3 regions of the Mesorhizobium sp. DCY119 genome follow, and region 2 is predicted to be linked to each of the others. Evidence: predicted binding sites of a transcription regulator. Region 2 holds the regulator's gene; each other region holds the start of a gene.
What was found. Region 2 encodes LexA, which represses DNA repair genes until DNA is damaged. Its sites were predicted from a motif close to TGTTCNNNNTGTGTTCNG; they were not measured.
Positions count from the first base shown of each region.

Region 1: the regulator LexA is predicted to act here: its motif matches at 2,882-2,899, upstream of DZG07_RS19415 (ImuA family protein).
Region 3: the regulator LexA is predicted to act here: its motif matches at 4,577-4,594, upstream of DZG07_RS10165 (UvrD-helicase domain-containing protein).

Region 1 covers NZ_CP031834.1:3,992,879-4,002,973, reverse strand. Annotated here, with positions in the region: gene DZG07_RS19425 (error-prone DNA polymerase) at 1-640, opposite strand, end outside; gene DZG07_RS19420 (DNA polymerase Y family protein) at 637-2,157, opposite strand; gene DZG07_RS19415 (ImuA family protein) at 2,072-2,833, opposite strand; partial or broken gene DZG07_RS19410 (DNA polymerase IV) at 3,089-3,246, shown strand; gene DZG07_RS19405 (GIY-YIG nuclease family protein) at 3,603-4,109, shown strand; gene DZG07_RS19400 (DGQHR domain-containing protein) at 4,114-5,349, shown strand; gene DZG07_RS19395 (HIT domain-containing protein) at 5,375-6,427, opposite strand; gene DZG07_RS19390 (class I SAM-dependent methyltransferase) at 6,598-7,638, opposite strand; gene dndB (DNA sulfur modification protein DndB) at 7,859-8,971, shown strand; gene dndC (DNA phosphorothioation system sulfurtransferase DndC) at 8,971-10,095, shown strand, end outside.
Region 2 covers NZ_CP031834.1:2,961,975-2,972,069, reverse strand. Annotated here, with positions in the region: gene lpxA (acyl-ACP--UDP-N-acetylglucosamine O-acyltransferase) at 1-462, shown strand, start outside; gene lpxI (UDP-2,3-diacylglucosamine diphosphatase LpxI) at 440-1,339, shown strand; gene lpxB (lipid-A-disaccharide synthase) at 1,336-2,511, shown strand; gene gltA (citrate synthase) at 2,557-3,846, opposite strand; gene gltX (glutamate--tRNA ligase) at 4,027-5,448, opposite strand; gene DZG07_RS14445 (hypothetical protein) at 5,644-6,108, shown strand; gene DZG07_RS14440 (hypothetical protein) at 6,093-6,701, shown strand; gene lexA (transcriptional repressor LexA) at 6,722-7,441, opposite strand; gene glp (gephyrin-like molybdotransferase Glp) at 7,615-8,820, opposite strand; gene moaC (cyclic pyranopterin monophosphate synthase MoaC) at 8,821-9,309, opposite strand; gene trpC (indole-3-glycerol phosphate synthase TrpC) at 9,313-10,095, opposite strand, start outside.
Region 3 covers NZ_CP031834.1:2,102,688-2,112,782, reverse strand. Annotated here, with positions in the region: gene DZG07_RS10185 (helix-turn-helix domain-containing protein) at 1-628, opposite strand, end outside; gene DZG07_RS10180 (N-acyl homoserine lactonase family protein) at 788-1,618, shown strand; gene DZG07_RS23830 (hypothetical protein) at 1,684-1,881, opposite strand; gene DZG07_RS10170 (glucose/quinate/shikimate family membrane-bound PQQ-dependent dehydrogenase) at 2,072-4,387, opposite strand; gene DZG07_RS10165 (UvrD-helicase domain-containing protein) at 4,641-7,169, shown strand; gene DZG07_RS10160 (hypothetical protein) at 7,214-7,495, opposite strand; gene DZG07_RS10155 (hypothetical protein) at 7,752-8,936, shown strand; gene DZG07_RS10150 (hypothetical protein) at 9,155-9,478, opposite strand; gene DZG07_RS10145 (DapH/DapD/GlmU-related protein) at 9,707-10,095, opposite strand, start outside.

The sequences.
Region 1 (10,095 bases), 1.0 Mb from region 2:
GGAACCCCAACTCGTCGATGGTGATGTTGTGGCGAATGGCCGTCACTACGTCCTGCAGGATGCGCCGGCCGGGCTCGTGGAACAGAACGTCGTTCGTCACCACCGTCGGAACCCGCATCCTGGTGGCCAGGTTGGCGAGTTCATGCAGGCGAAGCTGGTCGTTGGGGCGGCGGCGCAATGTGAGTGCCAGATGGGCGCGGTCGCTGAAGGTCTCCCGCAGTCGGCGCAGTTGCAGCGCGCAAGTGTCGTCGGCGGGATCGGGAACGAGGATCGCGATCAGGCCTTCGGCGTAGTCGGCGAGGTCGCTCCATTTGAGCAGGCACTTTGCCTTGCCGCCGCGTTTCTTGCCCAGGGTCAGCAGCCGGCAGAGCCGGGAATAGGCGGCCCGGTCGGTCGGATAGACCAGCACGGACATGCCATCAACCAGATCGAGGCGGCAGCCGACGATGAGCCTGATGCCAGTGTCCTTGGCGGCCTGATGGGCTCGGACGATGCCGGCGAGCGAATTGCGGTCGACGACCGCCAAAGCCTCGATGCCGAGCCTGGCAGCCTGCGCGAAGAGGTCATCGCAAGAGCTGGCGCCGCGCAAAAACGAAAAGTGGCTGGTGACCTGCAACTCGGCATAGCGCGGGGCGGTCATGCGAAGACCCCATGCAGGAACCACTTGTGGGAGCCCGTATCCGGATCTTCGCCATCGCCGGCGCGGTAGATCCAGAAACGATCGCCTGACTCGTCCTCGACCTTAAAATAGTCGCGGACGGCGATCAGTTCGGCATCGCGCCGCCACCATTCGCCAAACACGCGTTCGGGACCGTCGGCGTGCGCGACACGACGCCGGATACCGCGCCAGCTGAACCAGACCGGCGGGTGGTCGGGCAGCAGGGCCATGGTCTCGATGGGTTCGGGATGCGCAAGCAGGCGCGGCGGGCGGGGCCATTCGCCCGGCCAGCTTGTCCCGTCATCGGGCGCGGTCGCCGCTACGCGGCGAAACGAGCGTTCGGGCACGTCGCTCTCGACTGGGGAAAACCGATAGAGCCGCTGTTCGCCGATGCGATTGGCGAGCGTGTCGATGAGATCGGCGATGTCGGGCTCCGGTTCCTCGACCAGCGAAGAGATGATCTGCCTGGCTCCGAAGGGCTCGGCGAGCGTCGCGGTCAGCGTCATCAACTCGATGCCGAAGCCGGGATCGACTGTTTCGATGCGGTCGGTGAGGAGCCGGCTCAGCCGCTTGACGTCGCGCACCGGGACGGCGGTGCCGACGCGAATGGCCTCGATGCGGTTGTCGACGCGGTGAAGCAGCAGGTCGAGCCGGCGGGCGCCGAGCCCCTCGGCCTCAAGCGCTTCGCAGAGGGCTGTGACGAGCTTGCCGGTATAGCGGGCGATGGTCTCGGCGGCGCCGATGGGCTCGCCGAAGGCTCGGCGCACCTCGACGAGTTCGGGAGACCGGATGGGATCGAAGGGTTCGCTGCGCCGGCCTGTCGCCTGGTCGAGACGGCGGCCGAGCTCGGGCCCGAAGCGCAGGGTGAGAGAGGCGCGCGGAGCCGCCTCGACGTCGGCCACGCGCTCGAAGCCGAGCGCATGAAGGCCTTCGACAATGTCAGGAGGAAGACGCAGGGCGCCGATCGGCAGATCGCGCATCATCGCCGCATCCTGTCGCGCGGGTGCGACGAAGGTGGGTCTGGCCAGGAAACGCGCACAGGCGTGGGCGGCGCCCCACGTGCCGGCCACCGCCGCCCGGGCCGCTATGCCGGACGCTGCCATGCGCGACACCAACCCCTCGAGCATCGTCTCCTCGCCACCATGCAAATGCTCGGCGCCGGTGGTGTCGATGATCAGGCCATCGGGCGGATCGGCGGCGACGATCGGCGCATAGCGCAGCGACCAGAGCGCCGTTCTGTCGAGCGCCTCGGCATCGCCTGCCGGATCCAGGTCAAAACTCAGGAGGCCAGGCACAAGAACCTGCGCCTTGCTCGCCGGTATGCCGACTCGCAGCCCCGCCGCGCGCGCCGCCACATCGGCCGCCAGCACGATCCGCCGGTTTCCCTGCCGGCCGAGCATGACGATCGGCGTTTCAGCCGATGGCGCGGACTGGCCCATTGCGCGCCGCTGACGATCGGTCGGCCAGGTCGGAAAATAGAGCGAGACGACCCTTGTCATCGCAGGCCTCCACTTCAAAATCGGCGCTCTCTCCAGCCCGCACCCGGATCAGTTCAAGCTGCCAGCGTGCGCGGCCAACGCCGGGGACTGGCAAGGGGCGGGAGGGAAGGGCGGTCACGCGCCAGCGGCTGACCGCGGCGGTCGGTTGTCCAAAATCGGTCGCCTCGATCTGTCGACGCCAGCGGCGGATGGCGATACCGATAGCGCCGGACGTCTCGGCGGCCAGTTGCAGCCGGCGGGACGCCGCCATGGACAAGCGCGCCAGCTCGGCGACGACGGCTCCTAAGCCGCCATGGCGAAGACCTTCCTCGAAGCAGGTGAGCACCGAGGCTTCGTCACCGGCCTCGAAATAGACGACGCGGCCGGGCAGCAGTCCGGCCTGGGCGAGGGCAGGGGCGAAGAGATCCTGCCGGGTGACACACCAGAGCACTTTGCGTTTCGTGCGCGCGGCGACGCCGGCGGCAAACAGCGCTGCCGCTGCGCCATCGATCGCCCCGTTGCGGCCGCCCGCGACCTCATGCAATGCACCGAGCGCCAGCCCGCCTCCCGGCAGGGCCTTGTCGATCGAGGGAACGCCGAACGGAAGCGTCGCGCGGTTGCGCGCCGGCCCGCCTTCGAGGCGTGCGATTCGCTCACGAAGCGCAGCGATAGCAGGGCTGGCGGCGGGCTGACCCATGAATCAATTACTCTCAAACAGTCTTCCCAATGGATTTCGGGGCTGATATGTTCCTTATTTGTTCTCTTGGAGTGCAGGAGTCAATCGGACTCGTCGCGGCGCATCGAAGTTGATCCCAGACTGCACTCCATCGAGTTGTGGTATATTTTGCTATGCCGACCGCTGACGCAGGGACGGCGCTGTGGGCGAATTGACAACGGTCAGGAAGATAAGCGGAGGAGGCAGGGCACGGCCATCCTTCGGAAGATCATCGACATGGATGCCTTCTTTGCCTCGGTCGAACAGCGCGACGACCCGGATCTGCGCGGCAAGCCGGTGGCGGTCGGTGGCTCGGCAGCGCGCGTGTCGTAGCCGCTGCCAACTTTGAGGGCAGAAAGTTCCGGGTGCGATCGGACATGCCCTCGATCACCGCGCCCACGCCGATCTGCGCTGCGGCCATGCCGCCGTCGCGTCGCTGTAGCGGGTTTGGGCAGGGACTTCGACACTGGCGACTGGGTTGTCCTCAACAGGGGCTCGAAAGACCGAGCTTTCAAGCGAACGCCGACGCTATTGCGAATCTGGGTAACGTCTTGAGCTTTTGCAGTGCTGCGCTCTCGATACTCGCGCCGTTCAGCACCCTTCACGCAGGCCGAAGGTGTTGATCATGTCTCACGGCTTGCTCAAACTCAGGGCAGGTGACAGCACGTCCCGTCGCAAGTTAATCCAAATTTTGTTGATAGCGGGCGAATATATTGCATTGGATCGATAGAATCGCGGGGGGTTAAGACGAGTGGCAGGCAAGCTTGATCTGGTCAGGTCGACAAAGAAGCTGAAGGGCGAATTTGCGGCGTTCCACATGGACATAGGCCGTTGGCGTCGGTTCAAGAGTCGCCACAAGCTACAATGGCAAAAGGTGCGTTTCCAAAAAGGGAGCCAGGCTCTCGTGCCCACGGAGCGAGGAATTTACGTATTTACTGTCGAACTCGATCCCAGCAAGCTACCGATCCACGGATACATGATGTACGTCGGAATCACCGGGCACGAATCAAAGAATGCAAATCTCAGAAAGAGGTTCGGGCAGTATCTAGGCCACCAGCGGAACGACACAGGAAGGGCAAGAATCAGGTTCTTGTTGGAGAACTGGCGGAATGATCTGTTTTTTAATTTCGTACCCTTGCCGCAGGCGAACGTGGATCTAGAGATGATGGAGACAGCCTTCATCAGCGCCGTCATTCCTCCCGTCAACCGAACGGACTTCGACGCCGACCTTGCTCCCACTATCATAGCGGCCTTCTAAGCTGATGCCGGGCTCGCTCACCCTCGCGGCGCTCAGGGGTTCCTTCGGAACCTGGGTTTACTATGTCTGCATCGTCCCTGTCGCAGAAATTGGTGCCCGCGTGCGCTACGCCGAGGAGATTCATCCCGACAAAGCTCTGTCAGCGCTCATCCAACGCCGCCTGACCGGCAAGCGGGCAAAGCATATCGCCGAATACTTGTCGAATACGCCTGACCGGTTCTTCAACTCACTGGTCCTCGCCACATATGGCGGATCCCCGGAATGGCTGGAAATCGGTAATTTCCGGGCGCCAAGCGACCCGTCGCGCCTGCGGTTGCTATCGGAGCAAGCCCAGGAGGGAATTGGATTCCTGATGCTCTCGGGAAAGGAACGCATTTTCGCCCTGGACGGACAGCATCGCCTCGCCGGAATTCGCCAAGCAACTAGTGAGGACCTGGACTTCGGCGACGACACCCTCCCTGTGGTCCTAGTGGCACATCGCAACGATGCCGCCGGCAGGCGAAGAACGCGTCGGTTGTTCACTACGCTCAACAAGACTGCTGTACCGGTGCAGAAGCTCGACATCATTGCACTCGACGAGGATGACGCGATGGCGATCGTAGCCCGGCGTCTAGTTGAGAATGATTCCGCCTTCCGGGATCCGCGCACGGCAGTGATTTCAAGCCTGAGCATGCCCGTCGCGAACAAAACCGCCTTGATGACGATCGCCACGCTCTACGACGTCCTCAAGATTTTGTTCCTTCATGAGATCGGAAAGCGGTCTGATAGGACATTACGCTTCAATCGCCCGCCCGATGCCCGGCTGGATCATTTCCACGAGCTGGCGACCGACTACTTTTCCGCGCTGGCCACGGCATTCAAAGCGGTGGCAGATGTGAGGACGGCCGAAGACCCCAGAGCGGTCACGAGGAAGCACCGTAGTGCGAGCGGAGGGCATATCCTTTTCCGCTCCATCGGGCTCGAGAACTTCACCCGGACTGTTGTCGCCTTTGCCGATGAGCGTGAACTCACTATCCCGCAGGCAGTCGCGAAGCTAAGAGCAATGCCAGTGGACATTTCAGCCCCGCCATACCGTGGGGTAATCTGGGATCCAGCGCGTGGCGTGATAGTTCCCCGTGGCAAGCCGCTCTTGCGGCGGCTAATGTTCCACATGGCCGGTCTCGGCAGCGACTCGAAGTTGCTGGCCGACTACAAGGAGGTCGCCGGAACGAGAGTGCGGCTGCCGGCCAAGATAGCATGAGCACAATCCGGCTATTGTACCCCGGCTAGTATACCTGACGGTTAGGGATTACCCCACGAACGCCACCCCTCGGGTTCTCCATGTCCCCAATTCGCCTCGGGATGAGATGAATGTGGCAGTGGAAAATCGTCTGACCGGCTGGTGCGCCGGCGTTGCTGCCGAAGTTGAATCCGCTGATTGTAGTGTCCTCCTCCCTAAGCTGACCGATAATTTGCGTCTGGAGCGCATGCAGAGCATTGATCTCAGGCTGCGATAGGCCCGTCTGATCTTCAACATGACGATGCGGGATTAGCAGTGTGTGGCCTGCAGTAACTGGATTGGCATCACGGATCGCAAGGATGAGTTCGTTCTTGGCTACTATCCGCTCGCCGGGCAAGGTACAGAACGGACAGCTGTCGTCGCGCAGCGCGTAAGCGATGCGCGCGGAATGGAAGTCCGTAGTATCTCGATCGAGCTTCTGCGCATTACAGACGCTACACAAAGCCTGCAGATTGAACAGATCATTCGACCCACCTCTAGTGCGGGGGATGATATGGTCAACTTGGAGCGCTCGCTCCTGATTGCTGATACCGCACGCCTCGCATCGCCCATGCGCTCGCTTGAGGACTTCGTAACGGAGGGTACCGGGAATGGGGTCGAAATTCTGCGAGCGATGATGCCAGATGGCGTCCTGACGCTGGGCGACATATTCAGCGACCTTGGCATCACACAACGCCATCAGCGATGCACGCTCCCACTCGTTGAGCACGGGGATATCTTGGGAGAAGCGATAGACGCCCCGGCTGTGCTCGATGATGCCATGACGCTTGAGCGTATGAGTCGGATAGCCTCTGGTAATCTGCTCATAGTATTCGAGCTGGCTGAGGTCCGCCGCGAGGAAGTTGGCGGCAATCTGACGGCGCGTGGCCGCGCCGCCGCCGGCCAGGATCGTCCTGATCATCAGAGGCTGATATACATGGCTCATCGACATGGAATCGTTGAGGAACGAGCGCAGCCGCAGATAGCCGGTGCTCCCTCCGCGCTCACCTCGTGCTTTTCCTCGCGGTAGCGGCTTTGCTGGATCGCCGTTAAAAGTCATTACCGCAGACTACAGTCTCGAACGCGGGTGTCGATAGAGCACTCCTTGTCCTCCAGCTTTGGCGCGAGAACGGCGAAGTCTTGCTCTTCAAAGTCGCGAAAAGTTTGTGGAGTGCCGAGCGACACAAAGATCAAGCTTCCAGGGCCACTTGCGTGGGCCGGCAATGGCAATTACCTGCCGACGAGTAGTGTCTCCCAGTAGACCTCGGCGCGACCGAGCAGGTCGGGTTGTGCTCCTAGATTAGTCATCGTGAGGCCCTGGGTCGCGGCCAACCTGTCGACTTCGTCAGAACTGACCGGCCAGATACCCCGGGCGGGATCACCAGGCCCCATGCGGAGGCTGATATAGATCTTGCCCGACGGCGTGATCAGTGCCGAAATCCGCCTAAGAGCTTGAGCCCGTTCTGAGGGCGGGATGTGCATCCAAACCGCACTCAACAGCACGATATCGAATGGCTCACCCCGAACCTTGTTGAGGCCGGGGAGGGCGTCCGACAGCCACTCTATACGTGTATCTCGATGGAGGGTTTGCGCCAACTTCAGCATATTGGCGGAGGGATCAACCGCAACCACGTGATGGCCAAGCTGCGCGAGCGCCGCCGCATCGCGGCCGGTGCCGGCACCGACATCCAAAATCCGCATTGGCGGCTTGCCTGCCAGCATACTCGCCAGGGCTGGGTGGGTATTCTCGAACGAGATGCCCTCATAGCTGTCGGCGAGTTCTTCCGCATGACGGTCATAATAGGCGATCGCCTGGTCGCCGGCCGGCGCGCCATGGGGGAGGGTGTTCTCTGTCATTGTTACAACGAGTAGCACGAAGCTGGTGGTCGCCGCCAATCCGAGGAGCGTTTGGAATATGTGGCGAACCGTCTCGTTCCCGGTAAACCAGGGTCCACCAGGTGCAGAGACATGGCCTGCTGCAAACGTTGTCTTCGACCATTGGAGGTACTGGGCCATGATGTAACGAAGGCGGCGTAGCGTCAGCATGAGGCCGACGTTCCCGCAACCTGCGAGGAACAATAGGCCGGCCGCAAAGAAGGGCATGTCTTTGACAGTGGAGACACCGAACCAGAGTCCTCCTGTCAGGGTCATTGCAATCAGCGGAATTTGCCACATCAGATTATTGAGGGAGCGGAAAGTCTCCCAATTCTGATTATAGGCGGCCAGCAGCAGCGCATTTGATTGCTCATCGTTCATCGCGCTGGTTACCATTGTTTTTCTCGCTTTAACCGATGCGCCCGAATCCGCAGTACACACGCGCGCGTAATATGTGGCAGACGCGCTCGCGTGAGGGCCAGCCGTGATATAGGGTCTTCCAAGGGCGGTCACGATGGAAGTGAAGTCGGCCCTACAAACACACTTCCATCAATAAATAATTGACTTCCATGGACGTTGCGGCGTAGGGTTACGCTCATCATTCTGGACTTTTTCGATGGACGGCAACAGCCTAGAATTTACTGCCATTCGGGGCGTGCAGGCAGGCAGCTCCTACTACGTGATCATGGTGCCACTCAAGGTGGTTCCGCGCCTCTTCAAGTTCGATGATGAGGCGATGCCGGCCGAGTTGCGCGCGCAACGCGTCCTGAACAAGGCTCGTGTCCCGGCGATCGCCAACTACATCACGGGGAATTCGAGCGAGTATATCCTCTCCTCGCTCTGTGCATCGATCGATGGAGAGATCGAGTTTGAGCCAGCCGCAACCGAAGGTCCTTTGCGCAAGGTAGGCCAGCTTCGAATCGACATGGGTGCGACGATCCTAATCAATGACGGTCAGCACCGACGCGCAGCCATCGAGGAAGCGGTCCGCGAACGCCCGACGCTCGGCGACGAGACCATCTCGGTCGTCGTGTTCGTCGACAAGGGTTTGACCCGCTCGCAGCAGATGTTCGCCGATCTTAACATCCACGCGGTCCGTCCGACGCGCTCGATCAAGATCCTGTACAATCACCGTGACGCCCTGTCCGGTCTGTCGCGCGAGGTCGTCAGATCCATCCCGCTGCTACGGGATTTCACTTGTTACGACGGTACAAGCATTTCCAACCGCTCGATTAAGTTCTTCACGCTGAGCAGCCTGCATCAGGCGACCGGCGAGCTGATTGGCAAGTCGAAGTCGGGGACAATCAACGCAGACGACAAGGCGCTATCTATCGCATTCTGGAACGCGGTCATCGCGCAAATGCCTGACTGGCAGCGTGTCGGGTCGCGCGAAGTTTCTTCATTCGAGCTGCGCCGCGACTATATCCATGCGCATGGTGTCGCAGTGCTGGCGATCGCGAAGGCCGGGTCGCAGCTGATCAAGGCGCATCCGCGAGACTGGGCAAAGCGCTTGGCCAAGCTGCGTACAATCGACTGGGCCCGGGCCAATCGCACGCTGTGGGACAACCGCGCGCTTGTGGCCGGCAAGGTCAACAAATCGAAGAACAATGTGACCCTAGTGACCAACGTGATCGTGCGCGCCTTGGGTCTGCCGCTCAGTCAGGAAGGTCAACGCGTTGAAGATCTCTACGCACCGACGGGAAATGCTCAGTTGAAGGCGGCTAGCTGATGGCGAGGACTTCTGTGCTCGATGGGGATGGGTTGGATGCTCGCTACCGCGAAATCCAGCAGGTCTATTTGTCGGATAGCCGGCCTTGGGTAGTCGGATATTCAGGCGGCAAGGACTCGACCTGCGCGTTGCAAATGGTCTGGAAGGCGCTGTTGGCCCTGCCGCTCGAGCAGCGCCAAAAGCCGATCTACGTGATCAGTTCCGATACCTTGGTCGAGACGCCAGTCATCGTGCGCTACATCGACGTGACGCTGGAGCGGATCGAGAAGGCCGCGGCCGAACAGGGCCTGCCTATCAAGACCGAAAAGGTCATGCCGACGGTCGATCGCAGCTTCTGGGTTAATATGATCGGCCGGGGATATCCAGCGCCGTCGCGGCGCTTCCGCTGGTGTACCGAGCGCCTCAAGATCGAGCCGGCCAATGATTTCATCAAATCCAAGGTCGCCGATTTCGGCGAGGTCGTGATGATCCTGGGCGTTCGGTCGTCGGAAAGTGCGACTCGCGCGCAGGTCATGTCGTTCCACCGGATCAAGGGATCGCCGCTTTCGCGGCATTCCTCGCTCTCGAACGCCTTTGTCTACGGGCCGATCGAGGCGCTCACGACCGATGACGTCTGGACTTATCTGCTTCAGAACCCGTCGCCTTGGGGTAATGACAATCGCGATCTTGTCGCGATGTACCGCAACGCGCAGGCAGGCGAATGCCCGCTGGTGGTCGATACCACGACCCCGAGCTGCGGGAATTCGCGTTTCGGATGCTGGGTTTGCACCGTGGTGGAACGCGATCGATCGATGGAAGCGATGATCGATTCTGGCGAAGACTGGCTCGAGCCGCTGCTCGAATTCCGAGACTTGCTGGCCGAGACGCAGGCGCCCGACAAGAAAAGGCTCTACCGCGATTTCAGGCGGCGCAGCGGCCAAGTCGCCTTCATCAAGGGGACTGATACACCGGTGCCGGGCCCCTATACGCTGGACTTCTGCAAGAGCCTGCTGCGCCGGCTGCTGGAAACTCAGATCCGCGTCCAACGCGAGGCGCCTCCGGGCGACGAGACCCTGCTTGTCCACGATGCAGAGCTGCATGAAATCCGGCGGATCTGGCGCGCCGAGCGCGGCGACTGGGCGGAC
Region 2 (10,095 bases):
CACGACTGCACCGTCGGCAACAACGTCACGCTGACGAATGGCGCTACGCTCGGCGGTCACTGCGAAGTCGGCGACAATGTCGGCATCGGCGGTTTGAGTGCCGTGCATCAGTTTGTCCGAATCGGCCAGAATGCGTTTCTTGCCGGCGGCTCAATGTTTGTTGGCGATGTCATTCCCTATGCGATCGCCATGGGCAATCGCGCCAAGCTGCGCGGCCTCAATGTCGTTGGCCTGAGGCGTTCGGGCATGTCCAAGGCCGACATCATGACGCTTCGGCGGGCCTACAAGACGATTTTCGATCGCGCGCGCCCGCTCAGTGAAAATCTGGAGATTGCCCGCGTCGAGTTTGCCGATTCTCCGACCGCGATGAAAATCGTCGATTTTCTCAGCGCGCGCGGCAAGCGTCACTATGCCGTTCCGCCGCTGAAGGGTGCCGTCGATGACGACGCCGACGAGGATTGAGCCAAAACTCCAGATAAAGCTTGCGCCCGGCGACAGGGTCGGCATCGTCGCGGGAAGCGGCAGACTGCCGATCAATGTTGCCGAACGTCTCACGGCCGTAGGTCACGCGCCATTCGTGGCCATGATCGAGGGCGAGGTGGACCAGGATCCGGCGCTGACATCCTGCGAACACGAGTATCTTCAGCTCGAAGACTTTGCAGTGCTGGTGCCGACACTGAAGCGCCACGGTGTCTCCCATGTCGTTCTGGCTGGGGGCATCGCGCGCCGTCCTGAATGGCGCAAGATCAAACCGCGCCTCGCACTCCTTGCGATCCTGCCGAGAGCCCTGGCAGGGCTTGCACGTGGCGACAATGGGCTTTTGAAGGCATTGGTCGGCGGGCTGGAGGCCTACGGCATGAAGGTCGTGGGTGCGCATGAGATCGTGCCTGACCTGCTGGCGGTCGAAGGTGCGATGACGCGCGCGGCTCCATTGAAGGCGGATTGGCGCGATCTGGATGCAGCACTTGAGGCCGCGCGCACTATCGGCGCGCTGGACGTTGGGCAGGGGGCTGTTGCTATCGGTGGCCGTGTCATCGCTCTGGAAGGCATAGAGGGCACCGACGGCCTCCTTGCCCGCGTCGCCGGTATGCGCGGCCATGGGCGCATAGCCGGCAAGAAGCGCGGCGTTCTGGTCAAATGCGCCAAGCCGGACCAGGAGATGCGGGCAGACCTGCCGACGATCGGGCCGGGAACAGTCGAAGGCGCGCATGCGGCCGGCCTTGCCGGCATCGGTGTGGAGGCAGGCGGCTCGCTGGTGCTCGATTATGCAAAGATGATCGAGCGGGCAGACGCGCTCGGCCTCTTCGTCGTCGGCCTACCCAAGGGTTCAGGCAAATGACCGCTGCGCCGCTCAAGATAGCGATCGTTGCCGGTGAAGAGTCGGGCGACCTCCTTGGTGCGGACATCATCCACGCCTTGCGGAAGGCGACTGGCCGTGAAATCGAGCTGGTCGGCATCGGCGGCAGGCACCTGCAGGCGCTCGGGCTGACGCCGCTGTTCGACGGCAGTGATATCGCATTGATGGGCGTTACGGCGATCCTTCGCGATTTGCCGCGCTTGTATAAGCGCATCGGCCAGACAGCGCAGATGATCGTTGCCGAAAAGCCGGATTGCCTGATCACGATCGACAGCCCGGACTTTGCCTTGCGCGTTACCAAAAAGGTCCGTGCTGCCGATCCGGCCATCCCGATTGTCCATTACGTCTGCCCGAGCGTGTGGGCGTGGCGGCCGGGCAGGGCACGCGCCATGCGGCCGCATGTCGATCATGTGCTGTGCATCCTGCCGTTCGAAACTGCCGAACTTGAACGCCTCGGTGGCCCGCCCGGCACCTATGTCGGGCATCGGCTGACGCAGGACCCCAACGTTCAGGCAACCGCCAGCGCGCAGGCGCATCCGCGCGATCTTTCGGACGGTCGCGAAAAGACACTGCTGCTTCTGCCCGGTTCACGAAGGGGTGAGGTGAAGGGGCTCATCGAGCCTTTCGGCCAGACCGTCTCTGCATTGCGTGCGCGTGGCCATAAATTGCGCATCCTGCTGCCGACGGTTCCGCATGCTGCGGATATGGTGAAAGCTGCGGTCGCCGGCTGGGAACAGCAGCCCGAAATCATTCTCGATCCGGCCGGAAAATGGCGGGCATTTGCTGAAGCCGACGCTGCCTTGATAGCATCCGGAACAGTTTCACTGGAACTTGCGCTCTCCGGCGTGCCAATGGTGTCGAGCTACAAGCTCGACGCCATCGCGCGTTTGATTTTAAGCATGGTCACGGTTTGGTCTGCCCTTCTGCCCAATCTTATTGCCGATCGACCCATCGTGCCGGAATTCTACGACAAGTATGTTCGGCCGCAAAACCTCGCCCGGCATATCGAGGCGCTGTTTTCGGATACCGCATTCCGGACCTGGCAGAAGGATGGTTTTGCCGAAGTGGCAAAGCGCATGGCGACCGAACGACCGTCCGGCGACATTGCCGCAGATGTAGTTCTTGCTGAGATCGCCAGAAAAAAAGCGAAATAAAAAGCGCCCGGTAGGGCGCTTTTTTAATGCGGAATATCTGAACGATCAGCGCTTGGCGATCGGCACGTAGTCGCGCTCCGGCGAGCCGGTATAGAGCTGGCGCGGGCGGCCGATCTTCTGGTGCGGATCCTCGATCATTTCCTTCCACTGGGCGATCCAGCCGACCGTGCGTGCAACAGCGAACAGCACCGTGAACATGGTGGTGGGGAAGCCGAGCGCCTTCAGCGTAATGCCGGAATAAAAGTCGATGTTCGGATAGAGCTTCTTCTCGATGAAATAGCTGTCGGTCAGGGCAATCTTTTCCAGCTCCATCGCCACGTCGAGCATCGGATCGTCCTTGATGCCGAGCTCGCCCAGAACCTCGTGCGTCGTCTTCTGCATGATCTTGGCGCGCGGATCGTAGTTCTTGTAGACGCGATGGCCAAAGCCCATCAGGCGGAACGGATCGTTCTTGTCCTTGGCGCGAGCGATGAATTCGGGGATGCGATCGACATGGCCGATCTCGGCCAGCATGTTGAGCGCAGCTTCATTGGCGCCGCCATGTGCAGGACCCCACAGGCAGGCAATGCCGGCAGCGATGCACGCAAAGGGATTGGCGCCCGACGAGCCGGCCAGACGAACGGTCGAGGTCGAGGCGTTCTGCTCGTGGTCGGCGTGCAGGATAAAGATGCGCTCCATGGCGCGCGCCAACACCGGATTGACCTTGTATTCCTCGCACGGCACGGCGAAGCACATATGCAGGAAGTTGGCCGCGAAATTCAGCTCGTTCTTCGGGTAAATGAAGGGCTGGCCGATGTGGTATTTGTAGGCCATGGCCGCAATGGTCGGCATCTTGGCGATCAGGCGGATGGAAGCGACCATGCGCTGGTGCGGGTCCGAAATGTCGGTCGAGTCGTGATAGAAGGCCGACAGTGCCCCGACCACACCGCACATTACCGCCATCGGGTGCGCGTCGCGGCGGAAGCCGGTGAAGAAGCGTGACATCTGCTCATGCACCATGGTGTGGCGCGTGACGCGGTAATCGAAGTCGTCCTTCTGCGCCTTGGTCGGCAATTCGCCGTAAAGCAGCAGATAGCAGGCCTCAAGGAAGTCGCCGTGCTCGGCCAGCTGGTCGATGGGGTAGCCGCGATGCAGCAGGATGCCCTCATCGCCATCGATGAAGGTGATTTCCGACTCGCAGCTCGCCGTGGAGGTAAAGCCGGGGTCGTAGGTAAAAGCGCCGGTATCCTTGTAGAGTGCGCCGATGTCGATCACGTCTGGTCCGACGGAGCCACTTCGCACCTTGAACTCGTGGGTTTTGCCGCCAAATTCCAGTTTCGCTGTCGATTCGGTCATTGCAAACTCCCTTCGTTTCCATCCCGCGTCAAACGCGGTTTCTTGCAACGCAATATGTAAGGCATATCGAAATGCGCGCTTTTGCTATCGCATTTCTCAAGGCGTGCCAAGTTAGGCAGTGATGCTAATGTTGCACCGCAGCAGACGGGTTTCAATGCCCGTCGATGAGGCCAGAACGCCTTAATCGATTTGATCCGAAATGCGTGCCAGGCTTTCTTCGCGACCCAGCACGGCAAGCACGTCAAACACGCCGGGAGAGGTGCTTTTTCCGGTCAAGGCGGCTCGCAAAGGCTGCGCTGCAGCGCCGAGTTTCAGCTCGTTGGCGACGGCAAATTCGCGGATCGCAGCCTCTGTCGTGGCCGCATTCCAGTCATTCACATTTTTGAGAGCGTCCAGCGCGCCACGCAAGGTCGTGCGCGGTTTTTCGCCGAGCAGAACGGCAGCTTTCTCGTCCATCGCAAGCGGGCGCGCGGCAAACAGGAATGCCGCACCGTCAGCGAGCTCGACCAATGTCTTGGCGCGCTCTTTCAGGCCGGGCAGTGCTGCCAGAAGCTGCTTCTTGCGGTCTTCGTTCAGCCCCTCGGAAATCGCCGCGCCATTCTCAAGGTAAGGCAGCGTCGCAATGAAGATGTCGAGCAGATCTGCGTCGTCCATCTTGCGCATATGGAGGCCGTTCAGCGCCTCCAGTTTCTGGAAGTCGAAGCGCGCCGCACCCTTGTTGACGTCATCGATGTCGAACCACCGGATCATGTCGTCGAGCGACATCACCTCATCGTCGCCATGGCTCCAGCCGAGGCGGACGAGATAGTTGCGCAACGCCGCCGGCAGGTAGCCCATGGCGCGGTAAGCCTCGACGCCGAGCGCGCCGTGGCGTTTCGAAAGCTTGGCGCCGTCCGCGCCGTGGATCAGCGGGATATGCGCCATGACAGGCACATCCCAGCCCATGGCGTTGTAGATGACCGTCTGGCGCGCAGCGTTGGTCAGGTGGTCGTCGCCGCGGATGATATGGGTGACGCCCATATCGTGGTCGTCGACCACGACTGCGTGCATGTAGGTAGGGTTGCCGTCCGAGCGGAGGATGATGAAATCGTCGAGATCCTTGTTGGGAAAGCGAACATCGCCCTGCACGCGGTCGCGCACGATCGTCTCGCCTTCGGCAGGCGCCTTGATGCGGATCGCACCCTTCACCCCGGCCGGTGCCTCGGAAGGATCGCGGTCGCGCCAGCGGCCGTCGTAGCGCGGCGGGCGGCCCTCGGCGCGGGCCTTTTCGCGCATTTCCGTAAGCTCCTCGGGCGAGGCGTAGCAATAATAGGCTTTGCCGGCGCGCACCAGTTCCTCCGCTACCTCGCGGTGGCGCGGCGCGCGCTCGAACTGCGATACCGGCTCGCCTTCCCAGTGCAGACCGAGCCAGGCAAGGCCGTCCAGGATAGCTGCGGTCGCCGCATCCGTGGAACGCTCGCGGTCGGTATCTTCGATGCGCAGCAGCATCGTGCCGCCGGTGTGGCGCGCATAGAGCCAGTTGAACAGGGCCGTGCGGGCGCCGCCGATATGCAAATAGCCGGTGGGCGAGGGGGCGAAGCGGGTAATGACTGTGTCGGACATAGGATTTCCAGAAGGCAGGGACGGGCCGGCGAGAGCCGAAGATGGCACGCATGGCAATTTGGTAGCGTTCATGTAGCATGGCTGGTCAGGGGTGCAAGGGGCAGGGGCAAGCCGAGAACGGCGCGAGGTGCGCGCGCGCCGGCCAGGCCCCGAATTGGGGAAACCTGGATGGCGCGCGAGACATCCACAGGCGAGGTGAGCGAGCGGGCGCAATTTGCCTATCCGCTCGACGCGCCGCTTGTTTCGCCTCCCTCGCGATTACCATCAGCCGAACCGGCTCCGACACCGCTGGCACCTTGGAAATCTCGACCGCCGCTTCTGCCGGCAGCCTGGCGCAAGAAGCTTCAGGTTGTCCCGTCGCGCGCACGCGCCACGCGCTCCTTCGCGTCGGCAATCGTCCTGGAACTTGAGCGCGGCACGCCGTTTCTTCTCGTTCCGGTGTTTCTGGCGCTCGGTGCCATCATCTATTACGGGCTCGAGGCTGAGCCGGATTTCCTGCCGATGTTTGGTGGCAGCGCCGTCCTGTCAGCTTTGCTTTTGCTGCTGCCTTCGCATCAACAGTTGTTCCGTTTTGCGGCGGTGGGGGTGTTGATCTGCGTCGTCGGCCGAACGAATTCACCATCGAAAACTGGAAGCGGGCGCTGTTGTCGGAATATCTGATCAAGCCGGTCGATACGATCAATGATGCCGGCAAGAAAAGGTCGAGCCGGGCTGGGCGCCGTAATTCACCAACCGACGCGTCCTTCGATGATTCCGCGGAAATTGAAGCGGCCGACCTTGCATCAAGCGATACGGCCGTTTCGTCGGGACAATCTCGCGAAAAGCCGGTGAACTCGCTCGCTGCTGGTTTCGATTGCCATAACGGTCTGTGTCTGGCGACGCACAGATCGGGCGCAATCATCGCTCACGCTGCCGATTGGCGTTCCGCGCGACGCGCGTGCGACTATGCCAGCCTCATCGTGATCGACGACGCGACTGCCGAGGATGTCTGCGAAGACGCCGTCCCGCTGGTTGTCACCAAGCGCGAACTGGCCAAGTTCGGCAGCGCCGCCGTCTATCTCTATGGCGACATTTCGGATCGTCGTGCCGAAATTCGTTTCGCGCTGACACAACCATACCGCCCCTGGCATACACAACGAGCATTTTCTCGAGAGGCGAGAGGACTGCCGCCTTATCAGCGGAGAGAAAGTAAGCCGGCGAACAATCAGTTAAAAAAGTCGAGATACTCAAATTCGCGAAGCGCCAAACCATAGTCAGGCGCTGCCGCGTGTCGTCAATAACGCCGGATCAATCCCACCAGCTTGCCCTGGACCTTCACACGGTCAGGTCCGAAAATCCGCGTTTCATAGGCTGGATTGGCGGCTTCCAGCGCAATGGAAGCGCCCTTGCGGCGGAAGCGCTTGAGCGTGGCTTCCTCTTCATCTACCAGCGCAACGACGATTTCGCCGGGGTTTGCCGTATTGGCATTGCGGATGATCACCGTGTCGCCGTCAAAAATACCGGCCTCGATCATCGAATCGCCTTTGACTTCAAGCGCATAGTGCTCGCCGCCCATGATCATCTCCGGCGGCACGGAGATTGAATGCGTCTTGTGCTGGATGGCTTCGATCGGCACACCGGCAGCGATCCGGCCCATTACGGGGATCGAAACGGCGGAGCCGACATCATCATTCCCGGCTACAGGGCCGCGCGCAGGTTCCGGGGGGCGTCGACCTAGGCTGCCCTCGATGACGCTCGGCGAGAATTTCGCGCGCTGCGGTGCCAGCCCGGGGGCCATGGAGTCGGGCAGGCGGAGAACTTCGAGTGCGCGAGCGCGATTCGGTAGCCGGCGAATGAACCCGCGCTCTTCAAGAGCAGTGATCAACCTGTGGATGCCGGATTTCGATGCCAGATCGAGCGCTTCCTTCATTTCATCGAAGGAAGGCGGGATTCCCGCTTCTTTCATCCTCTCGTGGATGAACATTAGAAGCTCGTGTTGCTTGCGCGTCAGCATGGCCACCCCCGAAGAATCAAACCAAAAACAAAACCAGAACAAACACTATCTGTTCCATTTGTGTTCTGCAACCGTTTAAATTTTAATGAATATCTTAAGGTACTGGAAACAATACGCGAACGCGCCGATATTGGAACCAGTCGATCGGATATGTGCCGATCGATAGGCCTGACCTAGCGAATCCTCAGGACGGTGCATGGCGCACCAGCCTCGGCCGCCGGCGCAAAAGGTTCGCGGATGATCAACGCATTGGCCTCGGTGAATGTCCTCAGCATTGAGGAATCCTGGATCTCGAACGGCGTCGCTACGAGCCCGGCATCGTCGTCTCGAAGAACGGCGCGCACATAATCCTGGCGCAGATCGTTGGCCTGCATTGCTGCGCCGAGGAAAGCCTCATGGATATCAGACACATGGTGCCGCCCGCCAAGTCGCGACAGCAGCGGCTTCAGGAACAGATGCGAGCAGACAAGACTCGCCACCGGATTTCCGGGCAAGCCGATGCAGCGGGTGTGCCCGAGTCGGCCGAACATCAGCGGCTTGCCGGGCCGCATAGCGATCTTCCAGAAATCGAGCTTTACGCCTTCGCTGGTCAAAACGTCGTGGATGAAGTCGTGATCGCCGACGGATGCGCCGCCCAGAGTCACGATCACGTCTGCGCCGGCCTCCATGGCTCGCTTGATCAGCGCCGCGATGGCCTCCTTGCGATCGGGCGCGATGCCGAGGTCGAGCACCCTTGCGCCAACCGATTCGGCGATCGCTGCCACGCCGAAGCTGTTCGAGGCGATGATCTGGTCGGGGCCTGGTTCGCTGCCCGGCGGCAAAAGCTCGTCGCCGGTGGCGATGATCGCCAGCAGCGGCTTTTTCACGACGGGAAGGCGAGGGTGGTTGGCCGAGGCTGCAAGCGAAAGCGCACCCGCGTCCAGGACCCTGCCTTTGTCCAGCAGCAGGTCGCCTGTGGAAAAATCGAGGCCCCGGCGCCTTATGTGGCGACCGGCATCCACCGTTTCGGTGACCTCTACGGTTCTGCCATCGAGCTTTCGGGTGTTCTCCTGAATGACGATGGTATCGACACCATCCGGCATCGGCGCTCCCGTGAAGATGCGGACGGCCTGACCCGGCTCTACTTTGCCGGCAAAGCGCCGCCCAGCCGGAGCTTCGCCGATAACGTGCAGCGTTGCCGGGACATTGGCGACGTCAGCACTGCGCACCGCATATCCATCCATGGCCGATGCGTCGAACGGCGGTTGCGTGCGCAGCGCTCGTACAGGTTCGGCCAGCACGCGCTCGGCAGCCTCGGCCAACGCTACGGATTCCGCGTTGCCGGGACCGGCGCCATCTAGCAGTCGCTGTAGGGCCTCGGCGACCGGAAGGAGTGCCATCTATGCGTCCACCCGGTAGTCGCCGGATTTGCCGCCGGTCTTCTGGACCAGCCTGATGCCGGAAATGACCATGCCGCGATCGACGGCCTTGGCCATGTCGTAGATGGTCAGGCAGGCGACGGAAGCCGCCGTCAGCGCTTCCATTTCGACACCGGTCTTGCCGGTGACGCGGGCAAGTGCGGTCACGCGCAGGCCGGGCAGGGAATCGTCAGCTTCGATGTCGACCGAAACCTTGGTTAGGAGCAGCGGGTGGCAGAGCGGGATCAGCTCATGTGCCCGCTTGGCCGCCATGATGCCGGCGATGCGGGCGGTGCCGAGCACATCGCCCTTCTTGGCATTGCCATCCCGGATCAGTTTCAGCGTTTCGGGCAACATGGTGACGAAGCCCTCGGCGATCGCCGTGCGCTCTGTTTCAGCTTTTTCGCCGACATCGACCATATGCGCCTGGCCTTCGACGCCGAGATGGGTGAGGGCGGGTTTGCCGCTCATGGCCTAGCCGTTTACCGCTTGCGCGGCCTTGCCAGTCAGCAGCGCCCGCGTTGCCGCTGCCACGTCCTGCTGCCGCATCAGGCTTTCGCCCACCAGGAATGTGCCGATGCCAAAACGCTCCAGCCGCCGGCAATCCTCGTGGGTGAAGATCCCGCTTTCGCCGACCAGCAAGCGGTCGTCGGGCACCAGCGATGACAATCTTTCCGACGTCTCAAGGCTTGTCTCGAAGGTCCGCAGGTTGCGGTTGTTAATGCCAACCAGTTGCGAGGACAATTTCAGTGCCCGCTCTGTCTCAGCCTCGTCATGCACTTCGATCAGAACGTCCATGCCTAGTTCGAAGGCCGCATCTTCCAGTGCCTTGGCATCGTCGTCCGTCAGGCTGGCCATGATGATCAGAATGGCATCCGCGCCCCAGGCGCGTGCTTCATAGACCTGATAAGGTTCGAACATGAAATCCTTGCGCAGGGCCGGTAGTTTGCAGGCTGCGCGCGCTTTGGTCAGGAATTCCGGGGCGCCTTGGAACGACGGCGTGTCGGTCAGCACTGAAAGGCAGGCCGCGCCGCCTTGTTCATAAGCTTGTGCCAGCGCCGGCGGGTCGAAATCGGGCCGAATCAAGCCCTTGGACGGGCTTGCCTTCTTGATTTCGGCGATCAGCGCGAAGCCGCCGGCATCGCGCTTGGCCTGCAAGGCAGCCTGAAAGCCGCGCGGTGCATCTGCGTCGCGGGCGCGTGCCTTGAGTTCTGCAAGCGGTGTGCTGGCCTTGGCGGCTGCGATCTCATCGCGCTT
Region 3 (10,095 bases), 860 kb from region 2:
ATTGGCGTGCCGGCTCACCCAGAACCAGCCAGCCGATCCGGTCGGCAAGCGACGTGTCGAACAGGCACTGCGCCGCCGGCTCGTCGCGCAACAACAGCAGCACTTCGCCGAGCCGGTGCGTGGCCAGGCTCTCGGCATGCGCGGAGGCCCGCAGGGCAATCGCCGCATGGGCAACAGCATCGACCAGTTCGCCGGTCAGGCGCACGCGCATGTCGAAGCCTGACGTGACGGAAACATGCCGATGCCGAACCTTAGCCGGCTTCGGCATGGTCCGCGGCACTTCGACCAGCAGCGACTCGTAGAGACCGCTGCGCTCGCCGGGAATGTTGACGACATCGCATTCCAGCCCCGCCGGCAGCACGAACACCTCGCCCGCGCCAAAGCGCTGGCCCATGCCGCCGATCCAGAATTCCTTTTCCCCGCTGAGCACTATGCCGATCAAAGGCTCGGCAGTGGTCACCAGCGCCAGGCGCTCCATGTCGAAGCAGCAATAGCTGAAGAGCTGGTCGGCATGGACATGCATGCCCGACGTCTTGTGCGGCCGATCCGGGTCGAGCGCCAGGGGCCGCAGCCGCTGCAGCAACAGCCGGCGCAAGCCGTCGTGGTCGTGATTTTCGTTCGAACTCATCGCGGCAGTCTATTACACCGGCAAAACCGCCGCCACCATCAAATGAGCGTTTCGGGCACAGCCCTGAGCACTTCAGACACATCCGGCATGTCACTTTCGCCCATTACGGAGACGGCGCCGGCACATGCCTGCCGGCCGGCCTACCCTCAGGAGACGGACATGAAGCTCAAATTATTTCTCATCTCGACCGTGGCATCGCTTGCTGCAACAGCCATGGCGCAGGCTGCCGAGGTTCAGTTGTGGCGGCTCGACTGCGGCACGATAAAGGTCAAGGATCTGAGCGTCTTCTCGGATGCCTATGATTATCAGGGCGAAAGCAGGACGCTTACCGATAGCTGCTACCTCATCCGGCACGATGGCGACTACATGCTCTGGGACACCGGCCTTCCCGCCACCCTTCTCAACGCGCCACTCGGCGATGCGGCGATGAACCCAACGCTGGCTCAGACGATCCCGGCCCAGCTTGAAAAGATCGGAGTTCAGCCGGAGAAGATATCGACCGTCGGCATAAGCCACTACCACTTCGACCATGTCGGCCAGGCCGCCGATTTTCCGAAAGCCAGACTGCTGATCGGCGCAGCCGACTTCAAAGCCTTCACGGCAGACCCCGCCCCCTTCGGGCTGGAGCCGGACCTGCTCGCTCCATGGCTGAAGGGAGGATCGAAGGTGGAAACCGTTACCGGCGACAAGGATGTCTTTGGAGACGGCACGGTGACCATGCTTTCCATGCCCGGCCACACGCCAGGCAGCTACGGCTTGCTGGTAAAGCTGGCAAATACCGGGTCGGTTCTGCTCAGCGGAGACGTCGCCCATTTCGAGAAACAGCTGGAGACCGAAAACGTCCCGCCATTCAACACCGACAGGGCCGAATCGCTTGCTTCCATGGATCGGTTGCGTCACATCGCAAAGACGCTGAAGGCAACGCTGATCGTCCAGCATGATGCCGACGACATCGCCAAACTGCCGACGTTCCCGAAGAGCGCCGACTGAAGAAATAGATTATCTCGGAAAAGACGGGGGTTGCGGCCGGATGCGAGCAACCCTCGTATCTGCGCCTAGTCGCCTGATCGCAAGGTCTCGTGGCCCGACATCCGGTATTCCCTTGTGTGGGAATCCAGAACGGCGTTGAAAACCGCGTCGGGGTTCTTTCTCCAGACCTTGATGGCCCGCTGATCAACGCGCACCCTGTGGCCGTCGATCATGACCAGTCTCGCCGTCTTCGTGCGCCTGACGTCGTCGTAAGAGACTTTCATCGTGCTGTCCCCCTGTCTTTCAAGCGCTGTTATCCGCGCCTTGATGCCCGCAATTGACCGCGCCGAGTGCGGCTTTTTTGCGTGTAGGAAGGAACAATAGGACAGAAAGCCGGTCGCGATTGCGAGGCCTCGGTATAGCCGAGAGCGGGAGAAGCTTTCCTCTCCCGCTCTCTTCAAGCTTTCCTGCGCTCTATTTCGGCAGCGTGTAGGCCATCACGTAATCGCCCGGCTTGGTGCCGACCGAGCCGTGACCGCCGGCGACGATCACCACGAATTGCCGTCCATCGGCCACCGTATAGGTCATCGGCGTCGACTGGCCGCCGGCCGGGAGCCGCGCCTCCCAGAGCTGCCGGCCTGTCGTCACATCATAGGCCCGGAAATAGTCATCGACCGCAGCGCCCAGGAAGGCGACGCCGCCGGCGGTGATCATCGGCCCGCCAATGCCCGGCACGCCGACCTTGAGGGGCAGCGGCAGCGGCGTCATGTCGTAGACCGTGCCGTTGCGGTGCTTGTAGGCGATCTTGCCGGTTCTGAGATCGGCACCGGCGACATAACCCCAGGGCGGCGACTGGCAGGGAATGCCGAGCGGCGACAGGAACGGCCCCATCACCACCGCATAGGGCAATCCCTCATTGCGGTTCAGGCCCTGCTCGCTACCCTTCGAACCATCCGGCGGCGGCACGTCGGCGCGGGGAATAAGCTTTGACGTGAAAGCGAGATAGGTCGGCATGCCGAACATCACCTGCCGCACCGGGTCGACGGCGACGCCGCCCCAGTTGAACGTTCCGAAATTGCCGGGATAGATCAGCGAGCCCTGCAGCGATGGCGGCGTGTAGCGGCCCTCGTAGCGAAGTTGCGTCAGCTTTATGCGGCAGACAAGCTGGTCGAACATGGTGATGCCCCACATGTCCTTGCCGGTCAGCGGCGGCGGCATGAAGGTCAGGGCAGACACAGGCTGCGTCGGCGATGCGTGGTCGCCTTCGATCGCACCGCCCGGCGCCGGCATCTCGGTGACGGAAAGCACAGGCTCGCCCGTGCGGCGATCGAGCACATAGATGTCGCCCTGCTTCGTCGGACCGACGAGCGCAGGCACCACGCCCTTGTCCGTATTAATGTCGACCAAGCTCGGTTGTGCGGGAATATCCATGTCCCACAGATCGTGATGCACGGTCTGGCGCACCCAGCGCATCTGCCCGGTGTTGAGATCGAGCGCGGTGATCGATGACGAGAACTTTTCGACATTCTCGCTGCGATCCATGCCAAGCTGGTCCGGCGTCTTGTTGCCGAGCGGCACGAAAAGCAGGCCGAGCTTCTCATCCGCACTTGGCGTGGACCACATGTTGGGCGAGTTCGCCGTGTAGGTTTCGCCGGCAGCGATCGGCGTCGTCTTGTCCGGATTGCCGGAATCGAAGTTCCACACCAGCGCGCCGGTGTCGGCATCATAGGCACGGATGACGCCCGACGGCTCGTCGGCTGCATAGTTGTCGTTGACCGCACCGCCGACGATGATCTTGCCTCCGGCGATCAATGGCGCCGAAGTCGAATAATAATAGCCCGGCTGCTTGTAGGGCATGTTGGCGTAGAGATCGATCGTGCCGCCATTGGCAAAGCCGCTGCAAACCTGCCCGTTAGCCGCATCGAGTGCGATCAGGCGTGCATCCGAGGTCGGCAGGTAGACGCGCTGCGCGCAGGGCTGCCCGGCTGCGACCTTGGTGTCATTGTAATAGGACACGCCGCGGCAGGTCTGGTGCTGGCGGTCGCTGTCCTCGGCGATCTTGGGATCGAAGCGCCACTTTTCCTTGCCGGTCGCCGCGTCGATGGCAATCGCCCAGTTGTGCGGCGTGCAGATATAAAGCGTGTCGCCAATCTTCAGCGGCGTCACCTGATAGGTCGTTTCCGGCACGTCCGCCGACGTGCGCACATCTCCGGTCTGGAAGGTCCATGCCGGCGTCAGCGTCGAGACGTTCTGAGGCGTGATCTGGTCGAGCGGCGAATAGCGCTGGCCATATTGCGTGCGGCCGTAGAAATGCCATTCGCCCGCCGGCACGTCGCCGCCGCCGAGATCCGGCGTGGCGGCGACCTTGTCCGTCGGCAACTCGCCGGCGATGTCCTGCGGATCGACCGTCATCGACGCGCCTGCCGCAATCAGTGCGGCAAGAACGCCGGCCGCCAGCGGAATTGCGCCGCCGGAAGCCGTCAGGCGCCGCCGCACCCACGGCGTCAGCAGCCACAGCGCCAGAAGCACGACAACACCGCCTCGCGGTCCAAGCTGCCACCAGTCGAGACCGACTTCCCATATTGCCCAGGCCAGCGTTCCGATCAGCACCAGCGCGAAAACCCAAAGCGCAGCCCCCGAACGCTTGAACAGCAGCCACGCCGTCAGCAGGAAGCCGATGCCCACAATGACGTAGTAGAGACTGCCACCGACCGTGGCGAGCCACACGCCGCCACCGGCTAGGAAGAGCCCAAGAATTAGGAAGACAAGCGCCGTGATAACCGTTGCCAAGATCGTTGCCCTTATGATTTCGGGGACCGTTCGAGGCAAGCCAAACCCTCGACGGCCAAGCGTTGAGTCGTCAGGCGCCAGTTTTCCGCCGAACCGCAAACACTGTCAAATGACGGATATGGGAGCACCTACGCCGCCGCAAGCTGCCGAAACACACGCCTTATGCGCCGGATACCGTCAGATCGAGCTTGTTCGCGCTTTGTTTTAGCGCTTCTTCTGGCCTTTCTGGCCCGAATCACTACATTCGGAGCAAATGTCAGACTTTCCAGACGACATGCCCTTCTTCGACGAGGACCCCGCACCTCGCGCTGCCCCTGCGCGCGCGCCGGCGCAAGGCGGTGGCATTGCCGCGCGCGCCATGGCTGCCCGGCAGGGTTCGGCCCCGGATTATCTGAAAGGCCTCAACGAAGAGCAGCGGCTGGCGGTGGAAACCATCGACGGCCCGGTTCTGGTTCTGGCTGGCGCCGGCACCGGCAAGACGCGCGTGCTGACCACCCGCATCGCCCACATCCTCAGCCTCGGCCGCGCCTTCCCCAGCCAGATCCTCGCCGTGACCTTCACCAACAAGGCCGCGCGCGAGATGAAGCAGCGCGTCGGCCTGCTGGTCGGCGAGGCTGTCGAAGGCATGCCATGGCTCGGCACCTTCCACTCCATCGGCGTGAAAATGCTGCGCCGCCATGCCGAGCTGGCCGGTCTGCGCTCCGACTTCACCATTCTCGACACCGACGACGTCATCCGCCTGATCAAGCAGCTCATCCAGGCCGAGGGGCTGGACGACAAGCGCTGGCCGGCGCGCCAGTTCGCCATGATGATCGACGGCTGGAAGAACAAGGGCCTCGGCCCCTCCGAAATTCCCGAGGGCGACGCCCGCGCCTTCGCCAACGGCAAGGGCCGCCAGCTCTATCAGGCCTATCAGGACCGGCTGAAGACGCTGAACGCCTGCGATTTCGGCGACCTGCTCTGCCACCCGATCCGCATTTTTCGCGGCCACCCAGATGTGCTGAAGGAATATCACAAGCGCTTCAAATATATCCTCGTCGACGAGTATCAGGACACCAACACCGCGCAATATATGTGGCTGCGGCTGCTGGCACAGGAAACCGGCGCGCCGGGCCAGAAGAATGTCTGCTGCGTCGGCGACGACGACCAGTCGATCTATGGCTGGCGCGGTGCCGAGGTCGACAACATCCTGCGCTTCGACAAGGATTTTCCCGGCGCCACCGTCATCCGCCTCGAGCGCAACTACCGCTCGACGGCCCATATCCTCGGTGCAGCCTCCCACCTCATCGCCCACAATGAGGGGCGGCTGGGCAAGACGCTGTTCACCGAAAAGGTCGAGGACGACGACTCCCGGGTAAATGTCCACGCCGCCTGGGATTCGGAGGAGGAAGCCCGCGCCGTCGGCGAGGAGATCGAGTCCGCCCAGCGCAAGGGCCACAAGCTCAACGACATGGCCATCCTCGTGCGTGCCTCCTTCCAGATGCGCGAATTCGAAGACCGTTTCGTCACGCTCGGCCTGAACTACCGCGTCATCGGCGGCCCGCGCTTCTACGAGCGCCAGGAAATCCGCGATGCCATGGCCTATTTCCGCGTCGTCGCCCAGCCGGCCGACGACCTCGCCTTCGAGCGCATCGTCAACGTGCCCAAACGCGGCCTTGGCGAAGCGGCCATACGGCAGGTGCACGACACGGCCCGCGCGCTGCGCATTCCGATGCTGGAGGCCGCCGGAAACCTCGCCGAAAGCGACGAGCTGAAGCCCAAGCCGCGCGCCGCCTTGCGCGAGGTCGCGGCCAATTTCGAGCGCTGGCAGAAGGCTCTCGACAACACGCCGCACACCGAGCTTGCCGAGACGATCCTCGAGGAATCCGGCTACACCGACATGTGGAAGAACGACCGCTCGGCCGAAGCGCCGGGCCGGCTCGAAAACCTCAAGGAGCTCATCCGCTCCATGGAGGAATACGAGTCGCTGCGCTCCTTCCTCGAGCATGTCGCGCTGGTGATGGACAGCGAGCAGAACGAAAACCTCGACGCAGTCAACATCATGACGCTGCATTCGGCCAAGGGGCTGGAATTCGAGACCGTCTTCCTCCCCGGCTGGGAGGAAGGCCTGTTCCCGCACCAGCGCTCGCTTGACGAGGGTGGTCGCTCCGGGCTGGAGGAAGAGCGCCGGCTGGCTTACGTCGGCGTCACCCGCGCCAAGAAGAACCTGCACATCTGGTTCGTTTCCAACCGTCGCATCCACGGCCTGTGGCAATCCACTATCCCGTCGCGCTTTCTCGACGAACTGCCCGAGGCCCATGTCGAAGTGGCCGAAGCCGGCAACAGCTATGGCGGCTACGGCGGCGGCTCCTTCGCCGGCGGGCGCGGCGGTCGCCAGAACCCCTATGGCGCGTCGCGCTTCGACAATGTCGGCCAGGATTCCGGCTCATTCTCCAACACCTATGCCACACCAGGCTGGCAGCGCGCACAGGCGAACCGCAATGACGCAACCGACCGCAACTGGGGCTCGCGCTCCGGCCACGCGGTGGAGCGCATCGGCTATGGCGAGACCGATTCAGGCTATGGCGCCGGCCGCGGCTCGGTCAAAAGCCGCACCATCGAAGGCGAACTCGTCGCCAAATCCGTCTCCGACACCCCCTCGCCCTTCAAGGTCGGCGACCGCGTCTTCCACCAGAAATTCGGCAACGGGAATGTCTCGGTCGTCGACGGCAACAAGCTGACGATCGATTTCGACAAGGCTGGACAGAAGCGGGTGCTGGACGGGTTCGTGACGGGGGTTTGAGGTGCGCCCCTTCCTTCTCCCACAAGGGGAGAAGGAGAGATGCCCTACCCCCGCATCGCCCTCAGCTTCTCCGCCGCCTCCGCCGCGAGGTCGACATAGCGCTCCTCCAGCGTCTCGGCGGCTTTGATGATGTCGAAATCGTAGCCGTATTTTTCGAGGATCTTGGTGAGTTTCTCGACGAACTGGGCCTGTTCCTCCAGCGCGTGGAACAAAGAGCCGACTTGTTCGGCGCTGATGTCGGGGTCGGAGAGCATTTTCGGCACTTCCTTGCCCATGCGGGCGCCCGCCTCGGTCTGCTCTTTCAGGATCTCAAGCCAGTCGGTCAAATCATCTCTCCATTCGCAGGCACCATGCCCACCCGCTTCCCGCGCCGTCAACTCGCCAAGGCGGCCGGCCGTAACGCAATTCGATGCAACCAAAGATAGCATGCAACCATAACGCGAAGTTTGCCGAATGCGTGCAAATGTTTCGGGGCGGGCAAGAGCCCGTACCCTCCGCTTCCCGGCGGGGTACTCCAGCCCCTTCCGCCTCGACACCCCCGCAGGCGGAAGGGGTTTTTCGAAGCCGAACCCGGAGCGTGCCGTGCGGGTCCAAAGTGCCTCTCTCATGCTGGCTCTTCTGGCGACGCCGTCAGTGGCAGCAGATCTTGCACCGGCAGGATCGCCCCCCTCATCGGCACCCAAGATCGTCACCAGCGTCGAGCGCCACTGGACCAGCAACGCGCTCGACAGCGAATTCGCCATACCAGACTGGTATTCACTGATCCGCGGCTCGTTGCAGCACGAATGGCAGATCGACGACGGGACGGTAAAATTCGGCGCCGAAATCCAGGCGACGCGCTACGACACGGTGAAGATAGAAGACGACCGCGCCGGCGCACTATTGCTCGACGTAACCAGGCGCGTCAGCCCCGCGCTGGAACTGCGCGGCACCCTCACCTACAGGCTTTCGACCGAAGGCGACGATTTTGCCATCGGCCCCTTCATCATCGGCACGCGCGCGCCCAAGCAGGTGTTCGGCGCACAGGGGCAGGCCGGCATCGATCTCGGTGGCGGCACGGCATTGATCCTCGAACTGGCCAATGCCTATGAACTGCTTGGCGAGTCGCGCTTCCAGGACGATGTCCTGCCGCGCACAAAACTCGACCCCGACAAGAACCGCACGCAGGTCGGCGCAAAGCTCATGCGCACTGTCGGACCGGCGGCCTATGGCGTTTCGTCTTCGGCGCAGTTCGTCTCGGTGGAAAAGCTGGGCTCGCCACCCGTCGGCCTGTCGCTCGCCGAATACACGCTGCAGGCGGAGGCCGGCTACAAGGGCCAGACCGGAGCCAGCATCACCGGCGCGCTCGGCGTGCAGATGCTGCGCGGCGCGCAGGACATCTATCAAAGCGTGCGCCCGACGTGGCGGGTCGCCGTCGTTCAGCCGCTGCCGCATGGCTTCGAACTGCGTGGCGCCTATTTTGGCCGCTTCGAGACCGTCGACAGCGACGACCCGCTGGCGTCATGGCTGCAGCGCGGCGAGATCGAAGCGCGGTTTCTGATGAACGAACGGCTGACGCTTGCCACCGGCGCCTTCGCCGAACTCAAGGAAAACCTGCTCTACGAAAACAAGGAGCGCGCCCACGGCCTCTATGGCGAAGCCAGCTTCCAGGCGACAAAGGCCGTCTCGCTAGTCGTCCGCGTCGACTACACGCAGCGCTTCCTGACGGTGATCGACGTCGAGAAGAAGACGGTAGATGCCTTCGTCGGCATACGGACGAAAATTTAGCGCAGGTGCGTGAAACCTGTTCAGAAAGTCGCTCCGGCGAGTCAGATGGTGGTGTTTTCGAGAACCGGAACGGAGCGTACGTTTGGGTACGTGAGTACCGGAAGCGCAGAAAACGCCGGCAGATGGCCGCCGGAGTAGAGTTTATGAGCAGGTTTTCAGGCAGGAGGGGCGCAACTCCCTCCTGCCCTTGCATGCATGCTCATGATTGTGACTGGCGGTTACTTCTTCAGCTTGTAGCTGCTGTTGCCGCCCAGGAGGTTGATGCCGACGCCGTTCAGGATGCCGGTGAGGATGCCCGTGCTGTTCCCGTTCAGGATGCCGGTGCTGTTGCCGCTGAGGATGTTGTTTCCGCTGAGGATCGGCGAGCCGTTCAGCAGGTTGACGCCAAGGCCGATATTGCCGAGGCCGATCGATGGCGACACATTGATGAGGCCGCTCGACTGGCTGAAGTTGCCGGTGTTGGAGCCCCAGCCGCCGGCATGTGCCGAAACAGCCGAGAAGGAAACAACAGTAGCAGTAAGTGCATAGATGATCGTCTTCATGATGTGCTCTCCTTTGTTGCTAACAGTGTTTCCCTCTGCTTCCCGTCTTGTTCTCCGAGTTTGATTATTCACACGTAATCAATTCATGCAATCTTGAATTGTAGTATTCCACTAATACAACCCGTTTTCCCTTTTTTAACGCTAATGTTTTACGTTAAGGGAAATGGTTACCGTCGCGGCTTGAAAGCCACGTCAGATCATCTTGATGCAGAGAAAACCCTAGGAAAATCAGGGTTTGCGCGCTTCCCAGCAATCGAGAAACGCCTCTATCGGCATCGCCTGCATGTCGGGGATGGCGTCGGCAAGATGGCCGATCGGCCAGTCCCACCAGGCAAGTGCTTCGATTCGGGCGGCAATCTCGGGCGCGAACCGGCGGCGCAGCGGCTTTGCCGGCACGCCGGTGACGATCTCATAGGCACCGACATCGCGCGTCACCACCGCATTGGCGCCGATGACCGCGCCGTTGCCGATGCTGATGCCCGGCATGATGACCGCGCCGTGGCCGATCCAGACGTCATGACCGATGGTGACGGCTTTGCCCTGCCGGCGCGCCTTGAAGTCGCCATCAACGCCGAGATAGCGGAAATACTCGTTCGGCCGGTAACTCACCTTATGCG